One region of the Planococcus shenhongbingii genome, then DNA from elsewhere that is predicted to be linked to it. Evidence: riboswitches for the same ligand, from Rfam matches in the RefSeq annotation. Region 1 holds a riboswitch; each other region holds the start of a gene.
What was found. Region 1 has a riboswitch for lysine ahead of QWY16_RS06340 (Na+/H+ antiporter NhaC family protein). Riboswitches for the same ligand answer to the same signal wherever they lie in the genome.
Positions count from the first base shown of each region.

Region 2: another riboswitch for lysine. It lies ahead of QWY16_RS07485 (aspartate kinase); the one in region 1 lies ahead of QWY16_RS06340 (Na+/H+ antiporter NhaC family protein).
Region 3: another riboswitch for lysine. It lies ahead of dapA (4-hydroxy-tetrahydrodipicolinate synthase); the one in region 1 lies ahead of QWY16_RS06340 (Na+/H+ antiporter NhaC family protein).
Region 4: another riboswitch for lysine. It lies ahead of QWY16_RS18805 (transporter substrate-binding domain-containing protein); the one in region 1 lies ahead of QWY16_RS06340 (Na+/H+ antiporter NhaC family protein).

Region 1 covers NZ_CP129235.1:1,281,726-1,285,421, reverse strand. Annotated here, with positions in the region: gene QWY16_RS06345 (sodium-dependent transporter) at 1-71, opposite strand, end outside; gene QWY16_RS06340 (Na+/H+ antiporter NhaC family protein) at 263-1,840, opposite strand; lysine riboswitch at 1,951-2,133, opposite strand; gene QWY16_RS06335 (bifunctional metallophosphatase/5'-nucleotidase) at 2,204-3,547, opposite strand; gene QWY16_RS06330 (sulfite exporter TauE/SafE family protein) at 3,561-3,696, opposite strand, start outside.
Region 2 covers NZ_CP129235.1:1,505,288-1,508,983, reverse strand. Annotated here, with positions in the region: gene QWY16_RS07485 (aspartate kinase) at 275-1,486, opposite strand; lysine riboswitch at 1,619-1,794, opposite strand; gene uvrC (excinuclease ABC subunit UvrC) at 1,832-3,628, opposite strand; gene trxA (thioredoxin) at 3,679-3,696, opposite strand, start outside.
Region 3 covers NZ_CP129235.1:3,561,631-3,565,326, reverse strand. Annotated here, with positions in the region: gene dapA (4-hydroxy-tetrahydrodipicolinate synthase) at 474-1,355, opposite strand; lysine riboswitch at 1,488-1,666, opposite strand; gene QWY16_RS17270 (class I SAM-dependent methyltransferase) at 1,774-2,376, shown strand; gene ypfJ (KPN_02809 family neutral zinc metallopeptidase) at 2,443-3,291, shown strand; gene QWY16_RS17260 (TraB/GumN family protein) at 3,426-3,696, shown strand, end outside.
Region 4 covers NZ_CP129235.1:3,872,701-3,876,396, reverse strand. Annotated here, with positions in the region: gene QWY16_RS18815 (class I SAM-dependent methyltransferase) at 1-324, shown strand, start outside; gene mnmH (tRNA 2-selenouridine(34) synthase MnmH) at 510-1,613, shown strand; lysine riboswitch at 1,696-1,879, shown strand; gene QWY16_RS18805 (transporter substrate-binding domain-containing protein) at 2,015-2,857, shown strand; gene QWY16_RS18800 (amino acid ABC transporter permease) at 2,921-3,688, shown strand.

The sequences.
Region 1 (3,696 bases):
CCTAGTCCTACCGCGGAACCGATTGCCGCCATGACAAAACCGGCTCGCGTACCCCATTGCGAACGTTCCATTTTTGTTCCTCCTTTGTTTCTTCCAATTCCCTGACAGAAAAATAGGAAGTTTGTTTATTTTCAGATTATTAGCTAATCTAAAAATAGTATAACGAGAGGATTTGGCAAAGTAAAGGAATTTCCGATAAATTTCCCACAAAGCTATTACTAAAATAATAAAAAAGCAGAGAATTAAATTCTCTGCTTTTTCTTTACTGCGTATTGACTTGCTTTTCAACTACAGACCCTTGTTTAGACCAAATTGTAAACAATATCACTAGAATAACAATAACTGAAGTTAACGCCATCCAAAGTGATCCCGTAACACCTATGACGATATACCCTACTGCCCCTATTGCTGCAGCAGTCAATGCATAAGGCAATTGGGTCAGAACGTGGTCCATATGATTGCTTCCTGCTCCTGTTGACGACAAAATTGTTGTATCGGAAATTGGAGAGCAATGATCCCCAAATACTGCACCTGCTAAAACTGCAGCCAATGCCGGCAATAAAAGCTCAGGTGCCGCTTGGGCCATGATATTTCCTGCAATCGGCAACAATATCCCAAACGATCCCCAAGAAGTTCCTGTTGAGAAAGCCATAAATCCAGCTAATACATATAACAAAACCGGCAATACCGCAGTCGGCAAGTTCCAGGCAGTTACCAAGTCAGCAAGATACGTACCTGTTTGAAGAGCATCGATTAAATAGCTCAATGACCAGGCAAATATTAAAATGAAAACTGCTCCTGACATCGATCGGATTCCTTCCGAAATTCCTTTTGCCATCCATGTAACATTCGCAGATTTATTTTGTTTGAACTGTCTCACATACAGCAGAACAGATGAAATTGCTCCAAGCAATCCGCCTATCAATAATGACAACGGCACATCCGTATTCTCGAATATCAGCCAAATATCAAAAATCTGGCCAGCGTTCTGGTAACCTGTATAAAGCATAGCTCCGATGGTTCCTGCCAGCAGCAATAAAATTGGAAGCAGTAAATCGATCACCCTTCCATGAGAATGCACTGGAAACTCTTCTTTCATTTCACCCGGAATTGTTTTATTGGCGTCATACAATTCCCCGGTTTCAATAGCAAGTCTCTCATGTTTTTTCATCGCTCCAAAATCCACATCACGAATAGCGATAAAAAAGACGATTGCTAAGGTAGCTACTACATAAAAATTCATCGGCGCCATCCATATAAAAGCTTGAAGCGCAGACATTTGCACATAACTCTGGCCCGCCAAAATCGTCGCTACAATACCGATGATGGCAGCTCCCCAACTGGATACCGGTGAGATTACACAAACCGGTGCAGCGGTCGAATCGATGAAGTATGCCAGTTTGGCGCGGGATACCCGGTAACGGTCGGTAATAGGGCGCGCAACTTGCCCAACGGCCAAAGCGTTAAAATAATCATCGATAAAAATGAGCATGCCCAGCATCACTGTAAGCATTTTCGCGCCTCTTCTTGATTTGATGCGCTTGGATGCCCATTCTGCGAAAGCTAAACTGCCTCCTGACAAGCTGACAAACGCAGTAATAATACCCAATAAGAAGAGAAATAAAATGATATAAACATTATAAGCATTAAAGCCTTCGTCCCAAAAAGTGACGGCAAATGAGTTAAATAATTCCTGCAGCGCTGCAAGCGGTGCAAAAGAAGTCAGGATGAGCGCTCCTGCTACGATCCCTGCCCCAAGCGACAACAGCACACGGCGAGTCAGCAACACCATGACAATCGCAATGATTGGCGGCAAAATCGAAAAAATTGTATTTTCCATGAAAAAGATTCCTCCTGTTTTCTAGGATGGAAGAGAAAGAAAAAAAGCTGACCGTGTCCAAATGGATACAGTCAGCTTTCTACAATTCGTCTGTGCTTCAAAACATCAAACAACCCTGTAGCTCTTCGCCTATGATTCATCATAAACGACAGTGGCATTCTTGTTCAGAATACCCCCAGCTCTTTTTTCAGTGACAGCAAAAAAAGAACTTCGGCAAAACTTCCTTTTGGATGTGTTCAACGTTGTCACACTCGCACATCGGACTTATAAGTTTTGCAGCCTCTACCCATCTATTTTTAATTCTTTGTAAGCATAGCTCACTCTTATTATAAAATCAAATGTATATTAACTTTGAATTTTCTTTCATTTAACGGCTTTGCTGCGAAAATATTGGCTGAAGACATCCCGCAAGAATTCCGGCATGAAATACTTTTTTGGAGCGCGTTTCAGTGACGGGAAAAAGTATCCGAATGTGAACATGTCCAATGTGACCAGCTGAAAAGTTTCATTATGTCCTGCCAACTTTCCGCCAATAAACAATTGATGGTTTTTCATTTCCAGATTGATGCGGATGATATTGCCAAATACCGCTCCCCGGAATCCCATGCCTTTCAACTCAATATTGGGCCATTCCGCATTTAATGACTGCTGGTAGATTTCTTTCAATTCAGCGCCAGTCAGACTGATGAGGCATGGATTAATCGGATGAGGCAGCATTTTATGGAAATCATAACGGGTCGTTTCCCCGACCGGCATGTCTTCCATAAATAATCCTGCATTGAAGATGGCGCAATCAGCTCCAGAGAATTCCAGCAGCGCTTCTCCGAACAGTTCAGCCAGCTGGGAATCTTTAAACCATTCCGCTTTCAGTTCATCTTCATTGTAAAAGACCGGTTCATTCAATTGTGATTTCCCTTGCTCGATGAGCATGTCATTAAAGTCTTCATCTGATCCACGAAGCGAAGACGTTTCAATCAATTCGGCTTTTTTCTCATGAATGGCCGGTTCAATCGTTACATGGCCAATATACATGCCAAATTTGCCAGCCGCCCCGAGCAATGTATCCCCGATCATTTTTCCTTCATGAAAAATGTGATGCGTATGTGCTCCCAGAATCACATCAATTTCCGGGCATAGTTCCGCCAAATACTCATCTTCTTTCACGCCAAGATGAGAAAGGCAGACAATTAGATCCACTTCATCTTTAATGGCTTCTACAGCCTCTATAATGGCATCCTTGGCATCAGTGATTGTCCATCCCAGCCGTTTATAGAAAGGGGTAAACTCAGCGGTTGCTCCGACCAGTCCAATCGTTAAGCCTCCTTGAGTTTTCAGCAGCTGGTAAGGTTTTGCCCATTCGGGGCGTTTGCCATCCGGCTCATATAGATTAGCTACAATCACATCGAAATCCGCTTGCACATATAATTCTTCCAATTCTTTTTTTGACAGCGTTATGCCTTCATTATTGCCTATTGTCACAGCATCGTATTCAGCATCATTTAATAACTCTACGTTGCCTTTTCCGGCAGTCCCTTCAGTGTATGGATGAGACCGGTCAACATGGTCCCCAATATCAAGGATTAAACAAACATCTCCTTCTTCCTGATGCCACCGTTTTCGTTCACTCAATAAATTCTTGATGCGAGGCCAATTGGAAAAATGGCTATGCAAATCGTTTGTATGATAAATATGAATGGTTTCACCCATAACTTACACCTCTTTAAGAACTAAATAATCCTTCGTAAATTGAACGCAGTCCCAATAATAACAAAGCAATCCGCAAGATAGCTACTAGCGTCTCTGATTTCAGTTTTTTGTTTAACGCCGCCCCTACCTTCGCTCCTATATAAGCCCCT
Region 2 (3,696 bases), 220 kb from region 1:
AGCCTATGTCGAAACTCAGTATAAAAGAAATCAAGTCCGCATTACCTTAAAAACCGACCTCCATGAAAAAGCATGAATTTTAAAACCCACTCCGCAAAAGCGCAGTGGGTTTTATTGTTCTTATATTTGAATAATAATTTCATTTTACCTTTATAAACATTTGCCGAATTGTCATTTTCCTGACATATCTACTTAAAAGAAAGCAGCTTCCTGTTTATCAGCCTTAAATCTGCATGTTTTTTCCATCGCCTAGTGAAGTGCTCACTTCTTTTTATCAGGATAAACCGAATGCGTCATGCAAAGCGATCGCTGATTTTTTCATATCCACTTCCGGCACTACGACAGAAATTTTAATCTCTGAAGTGCTGACCATCTTCACTGGAATTTCCTGCAAGCGAAGAATATCGAACATTTGTGCAGCTACCCCGGGATTGGAGACCATGCCGGATCCGACAATTGACACTTTCGATAAACCGACTTCAAAATTAGCACTTGAAAATTTAATGTCTGACTGGAATTCATTCAATACCCGCTTTGTTTCTTCCAGGCTGTCTTGTTTAATGGAAAATGAGACAGACGGCGGGAATTCATCCGTGATGCTTTGGACAATGATGTCAACATCGATATGGTTTTCCGCCAGTTTCGTAAATATATTCGCCAATGAACCGTTGAATGGTTTTTCATACGAGACGGTCACCCGGGCAATTCCAGGTTCAAACGCTACGCCTCTGACTATTAAGTTTTTCTCCACAGTGATCACCTCTTGTATGATTGTGCCCGGTTCATCCGAATAACTTGCTCTGACCGACAACGGGACTTTATTGTTTTTCGCAAATTCGACAGCACGAGGATGCAGGACGCCTGCACCGAGATTGGCAAGTTCCAGCATTTCATCATATGAAATCTGCTCGAGTTTGCGGGCTCCTGTGACATGACGCGGATCCGATGTATAAACACCATCGACATCGGTGTAGATCTCACATTTATCGGCCCCTAACGCAGCTGCCAATGCCACTGCAGTCGTATCCGAGCCGCCGCGGCCAAGTGTCGTGATATTGCCAATCTTATCAACGCCCTGGAACCCGGCAACCACGCAGAAATAGCCATTTTCCAGAACCCGTTCCAAACGCTCTGTACGGACGGTTTCGATGCGGGCGTTGCGTGGAACGGATTCCGTTTCAATGCCCGCTTGCCATCCGGTGAACGATAAAGCTTCATGCCCTAATGATTTAAAAGCCATGGCAAGCAGAGAAATTGTTACTTGCTCTCCCGTCGCCAACAGCATATCCATTTCCCGTTTCGGCGGTTCGACAGAAATTTCCCCTGCCAGTTTGAGCAGTGTATCTGTCGTTTTGCCCATCGCCGATACGACGATTACTACACGATAGCCTTTTTCTTTTTCAAGGATTGCCCGCTTGGCCACTTCGATGATTTTTTCGGGTGTTGCAACGGACGTCCCGCCAAACTTCATTACGATCGTCTTCATTTCATCCACTCCCACATTTTAAGATGTGGCTCTCAACATGTCGGGCACTGGGTGCCAGGCAATAAAAAAAGGCAGCTCACCGGTTCTACGGCAAGCTACCTCTTTTATCATGTACGAATACGAAAAACGTCCATGTGAGATAGCCCTCCAGAGATTTACTCTGACAGCCCGGCACTTCTTAAATGCCGGACCAGCATATGGGTTTGCAAAAACCCTCTACACTTCGGCGACCGCCCCTTTCCCCACTCTTCACAGATTCTGCAAATCTCCGAATGGCTACTATTGACGTTCGCGCCTCTATCATCACTTTTCCAAGTGATTCAATTATGTTTTTACGATAGCACGTTATTGCTCACTTGGCAATGCCTGCTGAGCAAAATGCTGCTGAATGGATTTGGCCAGATTCTCGGGCATGCCCGCCTGGCGCAATTCTTCTATCGTCGCTTCTTTTATCTTTTTGACAGAACCGAAATGCTTTAACAATTGCTTCTTGCGTTTTGGCCCTACGCCTTCCAAGTCATCGAGCGCGGACTGGATGGAATTTTTCCCGCGCAGCTGACGATGGAATGTGATGACAAATCGGTGCACTTCATCCTGGATGCGCTGCAGCAGATAAAACGCTTCACTTGTGCGTTTTAACGGCACAACTTCGATTGGATCCCCGTATAGAAGCTGAGAAGTCTGGTGCTTTGCGTCTTTAGCCAGGCCGGCAATCGGAATCGATAAGCCAAGTTCGTCTTCCAAAATCTCGCGCGCCGACTCCATCTGCCCTTTTCCTCCATCAATGACGATCAAGTCCGGGAGTGGAAGCCCATCTTTCAAAACACGTGAATAGCGGCGCCGGATTACTTCCCGCATAGCAGCGTAATCATCCGGTTTCGAGGCATTGCGGGTTTTATACTTGCGATAATCTTTTTTCGACGGTTTGCCGTCGATAAATGTGATCATTGCAGAAACTGCGTCAGCTCCCTGGATATGCGAGTTGTCAAACGCTTCGATGCGGAGCGGCGTTTCAATATTCATCGCTTCTCCCAATTCAATGCAGGCGCCAACCGTCCGTTCTTCCTGGCGCTCAAGCAGCTGAAATTTTTCTTTTATGGCAATCTCCGCATTTTTCTTCGCCAGATCCAGCAAATCCTTTTTCTTGCCGCGCTGAGGCACCAGCACGCGGAGGTCGAGCCATTCCCTGACCAAATCCGCATCTATGCCTTCCGGAACCAGGATTTCGTTTGGCTTCATATGGTGTGACTGCTCGTAAAACTGGCCGAGATACGTCATAAATTCTTCCTGGGGGTCGCGGTATAACGGAAACAGTGAGACATCGCGCTCAATGAGCTTGCCTTGGCGCACGAAAAACACCTGCACGCACATCCAGCCCTTGTCGATGGCATAGGCAAAAATGTCGCGGTTGGTAAAATCGTTCATGGCCATTTTCTGCTTTTCCATGACCGTTTCAATATGGATAATCTGATCCCGGTATTCCTTGGCCCGCTCAAATTCCAAATTCTCAGCGGCTTCCGACATCTTTTCAACCAGCTGCTCTTTCACTTCACGGAAACCGCCGTTCAGGAATTTCGTGATGCCTTCGATCATATTTTGATACGTTTCCTGTTCGACCGGTTTGATGCACGGTGCCAAACACTGCCCCATATGGTAATACAGGCAGGCACGGTCAGGCATGGTATGGCATTTCCGGAGCGGATACAGACGATCGAGCAATTTCTTCGTTTCACTTGCCGCGTAAGCATTGGGATAAGGACCGAAATACTTGCCTTTATCCCGCTTCACTTGCCGTGTGATGATAAGCTTTGGATGGCGCTCGCCTGTAATTTTCAAATATGGATAGGTCTTATCATCTTTCAGCATGATATTGTATTTTGGATCATGCTTTTTGATCAAGTTCAGCTCCAGAATCAGCGCTTCTTTTTCCGAACTTGTTACGATATATTCAAAATCCTCTATTTCACCTACCAGCCGCTGTGTTTTGGCGTCATGGCTTCCCGTAAAATATGATCGCACGCGGTTTTTCAGCACTTTCGCTTTGCCGACATAGATGATCGTGTTTTGACGGTCTTTCATCAAATAACAGCCAGGCTGGTCTGGAAGTATCGCTAATTTATGTTGAATTAATTCATTTGCCATAATCTCACCCTATTAAAAAACCGGGCACCATTACTGGACCCGGTTTAGAATTATGCGTGTTGGTTAAC
Region 3 (3,696 bases), 1.7 Mb from region 1:
TCCCGCAGAAGTTGCCGCCTTCCGCTGCATTCAGCTTCCTTTAGTTTTCTTTAATAGTTCTCTAAAACAGCGGCTGTTCGAGAAAGCTCTCTAATGTTTGTGCTTGCTCTCCAGATATGGAGCCAAACAGCGGAGGAAAACATACTGCTCCTGCGCAAGCTTGGTGCTCGCCCGCGGCTAAAACATATGCTCCTGCAGCGCTGTGCGCTTCGTCGCAAAGACTTGGCCTCACAAACCTCGGCCAATGTCTTCGCAGCTGGTTGGCGGAATATCGGTTAAGGGATGATCACCAATACAAGTTTTATCGTCCAACGGAAACTTTTTCCACCTTTTTATTCATTTAGCTTCAAAGCGGCTGCAGTGGTTGGGTTGCTTCAAGCAATATAAAAAAGACCATAGACAGCTCGAATCTTTCGAGTTTGTCTACAGTCTTACTGCTGAAGCCTTGGCTCCAGCAGTTATTCATTGGTGGATTAAGAATTCACAGTACGGGCTGATAAAACCTCTTGCAAGGTTAGGGTTTCTTGCTCGTTCAAAGGAATCATTGGCAAACGGACACCGCCGACTTGGACGCCTGAAAGGTTTAAAGCAGTTTTCACCGGAACCGGATTCGGAGCGGCAAACAAGGCATTCATGACGGGCAGCAATTTGCGGTGTGCCGCTGCAGCCGCTTGGGTATTGCCATTCCGGAAGTTCGAGATCATATTTTTCATGTCATTGCCGATGATATGGGCAGCGACCGATACGATGCCGTTTCCGCCGATTGCAAGAATCGGCAAAGTTAAACTGTCATCACCGCTGTAAAGCGTGAAAGAATCCGGTGTGCGTTCGATAATTTCCGCAGCAGCATCCAAATTGCCGCTCGCTTCTTTGATAGAGACGATATTATCGATTGCTGAAAGACGGACGACTGTATCGACGGATAAATTGACGACGCTGCGCCCTGGAATATTGTAAAGCATGACTGGCAGGCGGGTAGACGCTGCAATCGCTTCAAAATGCTGGAACATGCCTTCTTGCGAAGGTTTGTTGTAATACGGAGTAACGAGCATGATGCCATCGACTCCGATATCTTCCGCTTGCTGAGTTAAGGAAATCGATGCACGCGTATTGTTCGATCCTGTGCCTGCGATGACCGGGATGCGCCCTTTCGTGGTTTCCACTACGAATTTAAACAATTTCACTTTTTCTTCTGATGACAGAGTCGGCGATTCTCCGGTCGTGCCGGCAACGACCAACCCGTCTGAACCGGTTGCGATTAAATGCTCTACTAAGTTTTTAGTTGCAGGAAAGTCGATTTCCCCGTTTGCGTCAAATGGAGTAACCATTGCTGTGATGATTTGGCCGAAATTCATAATACCACCCTTTTCTTGGTTTTTTGTCAAAAATCAGAGGTGATGGACCAGTCGCAGAATTACGAGAAACAAAAAAGCAGCAACGAGGGTCTCGTTGCTGCCGTAGAAACAATGTTTATCCACCGTTTCTTTGCGTCAGATAGCCCTCCATATAGTCGCCTATATGACAGTCCTGCATTTATTAGATGCAGACCCAGCGGAGTCGACTATGAGTGTCTCACCGCTTCGGCAAATCCCCCTTTCCATAAACGTCATCGGAGCTCATACTCCTCGATTTATATACTGATGGTTTTTGCACCTCTATCCTCACTCCATAAAACCTGGAGCAAGAAAATATTGAATTAGCTTCACCATACCAAACTCTTTGCGCGATTGCAAGAGCCGGAATTATTATTTTATTGGAATGGAGTGGATGGCAGTGAACGAACGCCAATACGACGAAATGTTGAATATCCGAACTTCCGAAAACCAGCAAGGCTTCCATGAGTCGCTTCACCACAACCGCTATGAGCCGACGCCTTATGCCTTACTGGAAATCCTTTTTAGCCAGTACAGGCTGTCCCATGAAGACCGGCTCGTTGACTACGGCTGCGGCAAGGGCCGTCTGAATTTTTACGTACACTCTTTATTCGGAGCGGAAACGGTGGGAGTCGAAATGGACGAAACCTTTTACAAGGAAGCACTCGGCAACCGGACGGCTTACGAGAAAAAGCAGAAAAATACTAAAGGGAAAATCGACTTTTGCTGCTGCCTGGCACAACACTATAAAGTTGAAGCAAGAGACAACCGGTTTTATTTTTTTAATCCCTTTTCGGTTCAGATCTTTATGGCAGCCGTCAACAATATTTTGAAATCCGTGGAGCAGGTGCAGCGTCCGGTTGATGTCATTTTGTTTTTCCCTTCGGACGATTATATCGATTATTTGGAGCACCAGACCCTTTTTGAACTGCTGGAAGAGATTTTGCTGCCGGGAGCAAACCGAGATATTCGCGAACGTTTTTTAATCTATCGCCTCGAATAAGTGGGATTAGAGAGCCTGGGAATTGGGGTATAGGCTTAAAAAGCACAATTCGCGAGGAGAGATTTTATGAAATGGAAAGGCAGGCAAGGCAGCAGAAACGTCGAGGACCGGCGGGGTTCATCAGGCGGCAAGATGATAGCGGGAGGCGGAATCGGAGGACTGCTTATCGTCCTGCTGGTGGCATTTCTTGGCGGGGACCCGGGTGTCCTTCTGAACGAACTTGGCACCGGCGCAGGCACACAGTCGAGCGAACCTTATGTCGAAACCGAGCAGGAGCAGGAACTGGCAAATTTCGTGTCGGTTGTGCTGGCGGATACCGAAGCCGTGTGGTCTGAAGTTTTTGCTGAGCAGGGCTTGGAGTATGTCGAGCCGACACTCGTGCTTTTTAATGGCAGCGTTGACTCTGCTTGCGGTACAGCAGGCGCAGCCGTCGGGCCGTTCTATTGTCCGGGTGACCAGAAGCTTTATATTGACTTAAGTTTTTATAATGAGCTGCAGCAGCAATTCCAGGCGCCGGGCGACTTTGCGATGGCTTACGTCATTGCGCATGAAGTCGGACACCATGTGCAGAATCTGCTCGGCATTATGGAGCAGGTCCAGCCGCTCCGCAATCAATTAAGTGAAGAGGATTACAACAAACTGCAGGTAAGGCTCGAATTGCAGGCCGACTATTATGCGGGCGTCTGGGCGCACCATGCCCAAGGGATGGATCTTCTGGAAGAAGGGGATCTGGAAGAAGCATTGACGGCGGCAAGTGCAGTGGGAGACGATACCATCCAGGAACGGGCGCGCGGCTATGTGGTGCCGGAAAGCTTTACGCACGGCACCTCCGAACAGCGCAAGAGCTGGTTCTATAAAGGCTTCGAGGCGGGGACAATCCAAGGCGGCGATACGTTCAATGCGAAAAACCTGTGAAGCTGACAGCAGAAAAAAACAGTCAAATGAAGAGTGTTGCATTGATATTTTTGGCATTGTGATCCATTATTGAAATAGACAGTCTTTTCGTGTGAAAACGGAAAGAAATTAAGTTCTATGAAGGAAGAAAATTTATGCATGAAGATAATATTACACGCATACAACTCGATGGGCGCGAACTGATCCTGATCGGTACGGCACACGTTTCCCGCCAAAGCGCCGAGCAGGTCAAACAAGTCATAGAAGCGGAACGGCCGGACTCGGTATGCATTGAGCTTGATGCCCAGCGCTATCAGTCCGTTACCGAAAACAGCAAGTGGAAAGAAACCGATATTTTTAAAGTGATCAAAGAAAAGAAATCAAGTCTGCTGCTGATGAACCTGGCGATTTCCTCTTTCCAGAACC
Region 4 (3,696 bases), 1.4 Mb from region 1:
GAAAACACTAGAGACCCCCGGCTGAAAATTCATCATGACAGTGCGGAAAATGTGCATGAAATCACCCGGCAGCATGGAGTCGAAAAAGCGGATTACGTAATTTCGGGTATCCCGTTCTCGTTGATGGATGAAGAAACCCGTGAAAACATCGTGAAAAGAACAAGCCATGTGTTAAAGCCAGGAGGAAAATTTCTGCCTTACCAAACCTTTTTCCAAAAAGATGAACATCTAATGGTTTATCTGCAGGACTATTTTTCCATAGCCCAGGATAAATTCTTTCTGCGGAATCTTCCGCCTATGCGGGTTTACGAAGCGACTAAATAATCATTCTATAATAAAGGGCAGGCCTGTCGACACGGCCTGCCTTTTTCTTTGCTGCTAAAGGGCGGAAACCGATTGAGCGAACGATGAAAACTTTTATATGGATTCAATGGGTGTATACTTGTAAAAATACTCAAAGTGTTTAGACCATACTACAGAGCCGCTTAAGGCTTTTTGGAGGAAAAAGAATGTTTGAAAACATTAAGGTAGAAGAACTGATTCCGGTCATCGAAAACAAAAAAATGGCGCTCATTGATGTCCGGTCGCCATCTGAATATAAAAATTTCACTATACCGGGAAGCATCAATATTCCATTTTTTGATGATGCGGAACGGGCAGAAATCGGAACGCTTTACAAGCAAGTCAGTGTAGAAGCTGCAAAAGAACGCGGGCTGGAAATCATTTCAGCAAAATTGCCGGAATTCGTGCGGGCATTCAAGAAAGTCGAAGGAGATAAAGTGGTGTTTTGCTGGCGCGGAGGCATGCGCAGCAGAACGACAGCGACTCTTTTGAGTTTGATGAACGTCCATGTCCATCGCCTTGATGAAGGCATCCGCGCTTACCGGAAATGGGTGGTAGCCGAGCTGGAACAAAAGGAAACTCCTTCGAAAGGATTTGTATTAAACGGATTAACCGGCGCAGGGAAAACTACTATTTTAAAGGCGTTGCAGGAAGAGGGATACCCAGTCATTGATTTTGAAGGGATGGCCAATCACAAGGGATCGATTTTTGGCCAGATTGGGCTGGAACCGAACAACCAGAAAGTCTTTGATTCACTTTTGATCCATCAGCTGAGAAAGTTGCAGGATTTCCCTTATGTGCTGATTGAAGCAGAAAGCCATCGCATCGGGAAAGTAGTGATTCCACCATTTTTAAGTGATTTAAAAAACCGGAGCATCCATTTGGTCATCGATTTGCCGATGGAAGAACGGGTGAAAGAAATCTTGGAAGATTACCGTCCTTCGGAACATCAGGAAGAATGCATGGAAGCATTTCAGCGGATCAAATCGCGGATTCATATGCCCGTCGCCAAGCAAATCGAATCGGATTTGGAAACGGGCAATTTTGCTTCTGCCATTCAGCTGCTGCTGGAGCATTATTACGATTCCCGCTACAAGCATACTGGGCTCCAATACCCGGATTCGCAGAAAAAGTTCTTGGTGGTCAACAATATCGAAGAAGCAATCCAAGCGGTTAAAGAAAATCTCCCTGCTTTCTCTGTGGGTGGAGAAGCTGAAGAGAAAGTCTCTGTTCCTATTGTAGAAAAACAGAAAATCAGGACAAATTTTTGATAAATAAAAATAGGATTGACAGATAAAATATATCAATGTAGACTATGAAAAACATGAATTGAATATTACCTCACACTTTTTGCAGTGAGGTAGAGGCGCGACGTTTCACAATCTTTGGAGGAGTTCGAGAAAATGAAGATCTCAAGGAGAAGGAAATATCGCCGAAGTGTGCAATAACTCTCACTATTGCATGCTGGGTCTGCGGTTAATAGCTGCAGGACTGTCGCAATGGATTTCCCGATTTATTGCGAAGAGCTATCTCATCCAGGGACGAAGAAGAGGATTTAGGGCAACTATGTATAGTGCGATCTGAGTCTACCTCAGGTCTTTTTGTGCAGAGTTGCCCTTTTTGTATATTCAATTACCACTACGGTACCAAACACAAAGGGGAGAGTTTAATTATGAAGAAAAAATTGACGTTATTTTCAACCATGTTCCTGTCATCGATGCTGCTGATGTCAGGATGCGGATCAAACGAGGAAGCCGGAAGCGGCGGATCATCAGAAGAATCTGAGACATTCAAAGTAGGAATGGAAGCAGCTTATGCACCGTTCAACTGGACACAGGGAGATGACTCCAATGGAGCTGTGAAAATTTCGGGGAACGCTGAATATGCAGGCGGCTATGACGTAGAAATTGCTAAAAGAATTGCTGAAGACATGGGCAAGGAATTGGAAATAGTAAAAACAGAATGGGACGGTCTGGTGCCTGCGCTGACTTCCGGCAAGATTGACGCCATCATTGCGGGCATGTCACCGACGGAAGAGCGCAAAGCAACCATTGATTTTTCAGACCCATACTATACGTCAGAGTTGGTTATGGTCGTTCAAAAAGGTGGCGAATATGAAGGGGCAACTTCGCTTTCCGATTTTAAAGGAGCAAAAATCACAGCACAGTTGAACACTTTCCATTATTCCGTTATTGACCAGATTGAAGGCGTATCGAAAGAAACAGCGATGGAGAGCTTCCCTTCCATGCGGGTAGCGCTTGAATCCGGAATCATTGATGGTTACGTATCAGAACGGCCGGAAGCGGTAAGTGCTTCTGCTGCCAATGAAAATTTTGCCATGGTGGAATTTGAAGACGGATTTGAAACGTCTGAAGAAGACACAGCAATTGCGGTAGGTCTTGAAAAAGGCAGTGAACTGACAGAACAAATCAATAAAGCATTGGCTGGCATTTCTGAAGAAGAGCGCCAGGAAATTATGGATACTGCAATTAAAAACCAACCAGCTGCCCAATAATGATTAGGTGGTGCCGGCTACATGCGTATGCAGCCGGTTTTAACTATTTTTAGGAGGAAAACAATGAGTTTAGAATGGGTTATCACCATACTTACAGATAACTGGCCCATGTTCCTGCGCGGAGCGGTCATGACGTTATGGATTTCAGTGATCGGCACTTTGATTGGAGCCGCTATTGGATTGATCATCGGTATTATCCATACCATTCCGATGCCGGAGCGGGGAATCAAAAAAATCGGTTTGAAAGTCATTAACGGACTTCTTTCTGCATACATCGAATTTTTCCGGGGAACACCGATGATGGTACAGGCGATGGTTATTTTCTATGGATCTGCCATGGCATTTGGAATCGATTTGGACGTCTTTACAGCGGCCATATTCATCGTATCCATCAATACCGGGGCCTATATGTCGGAAATTGTTCGGGGCGGCATCCTTTCCGTCGATAAAGGACAGTTCGAAGCTGCCCAGGCTATTGGGATGAACCATTTTCAAACCATGATCAATGTCGTCATGCCGCAGGTCATTCGCAATATTTTGCCGGCAACGGGCAATCAGTTTGTCATCAATATTAAAGATACGGCTGTGCTAAGCGTTATCGGAGTGACGGAATTGTTTTTCCAGACAAGAAGCGTATCAGGGAACAACTTCCGTTATTTCGAATCGTTCTTTATCGCTTGTGTCCTTTATTTCATCATGACATACAGCATCACACTTCTATTGCGCAAACTTGAAAGAAAAATGGCGGGGCCGAAAAACTACAGCATGATTGGCGGCTTGCCGATGCAAGTAGTGAATCCGGAAGATACTTCACATAAAATCAAAGAATAGACAGGTCA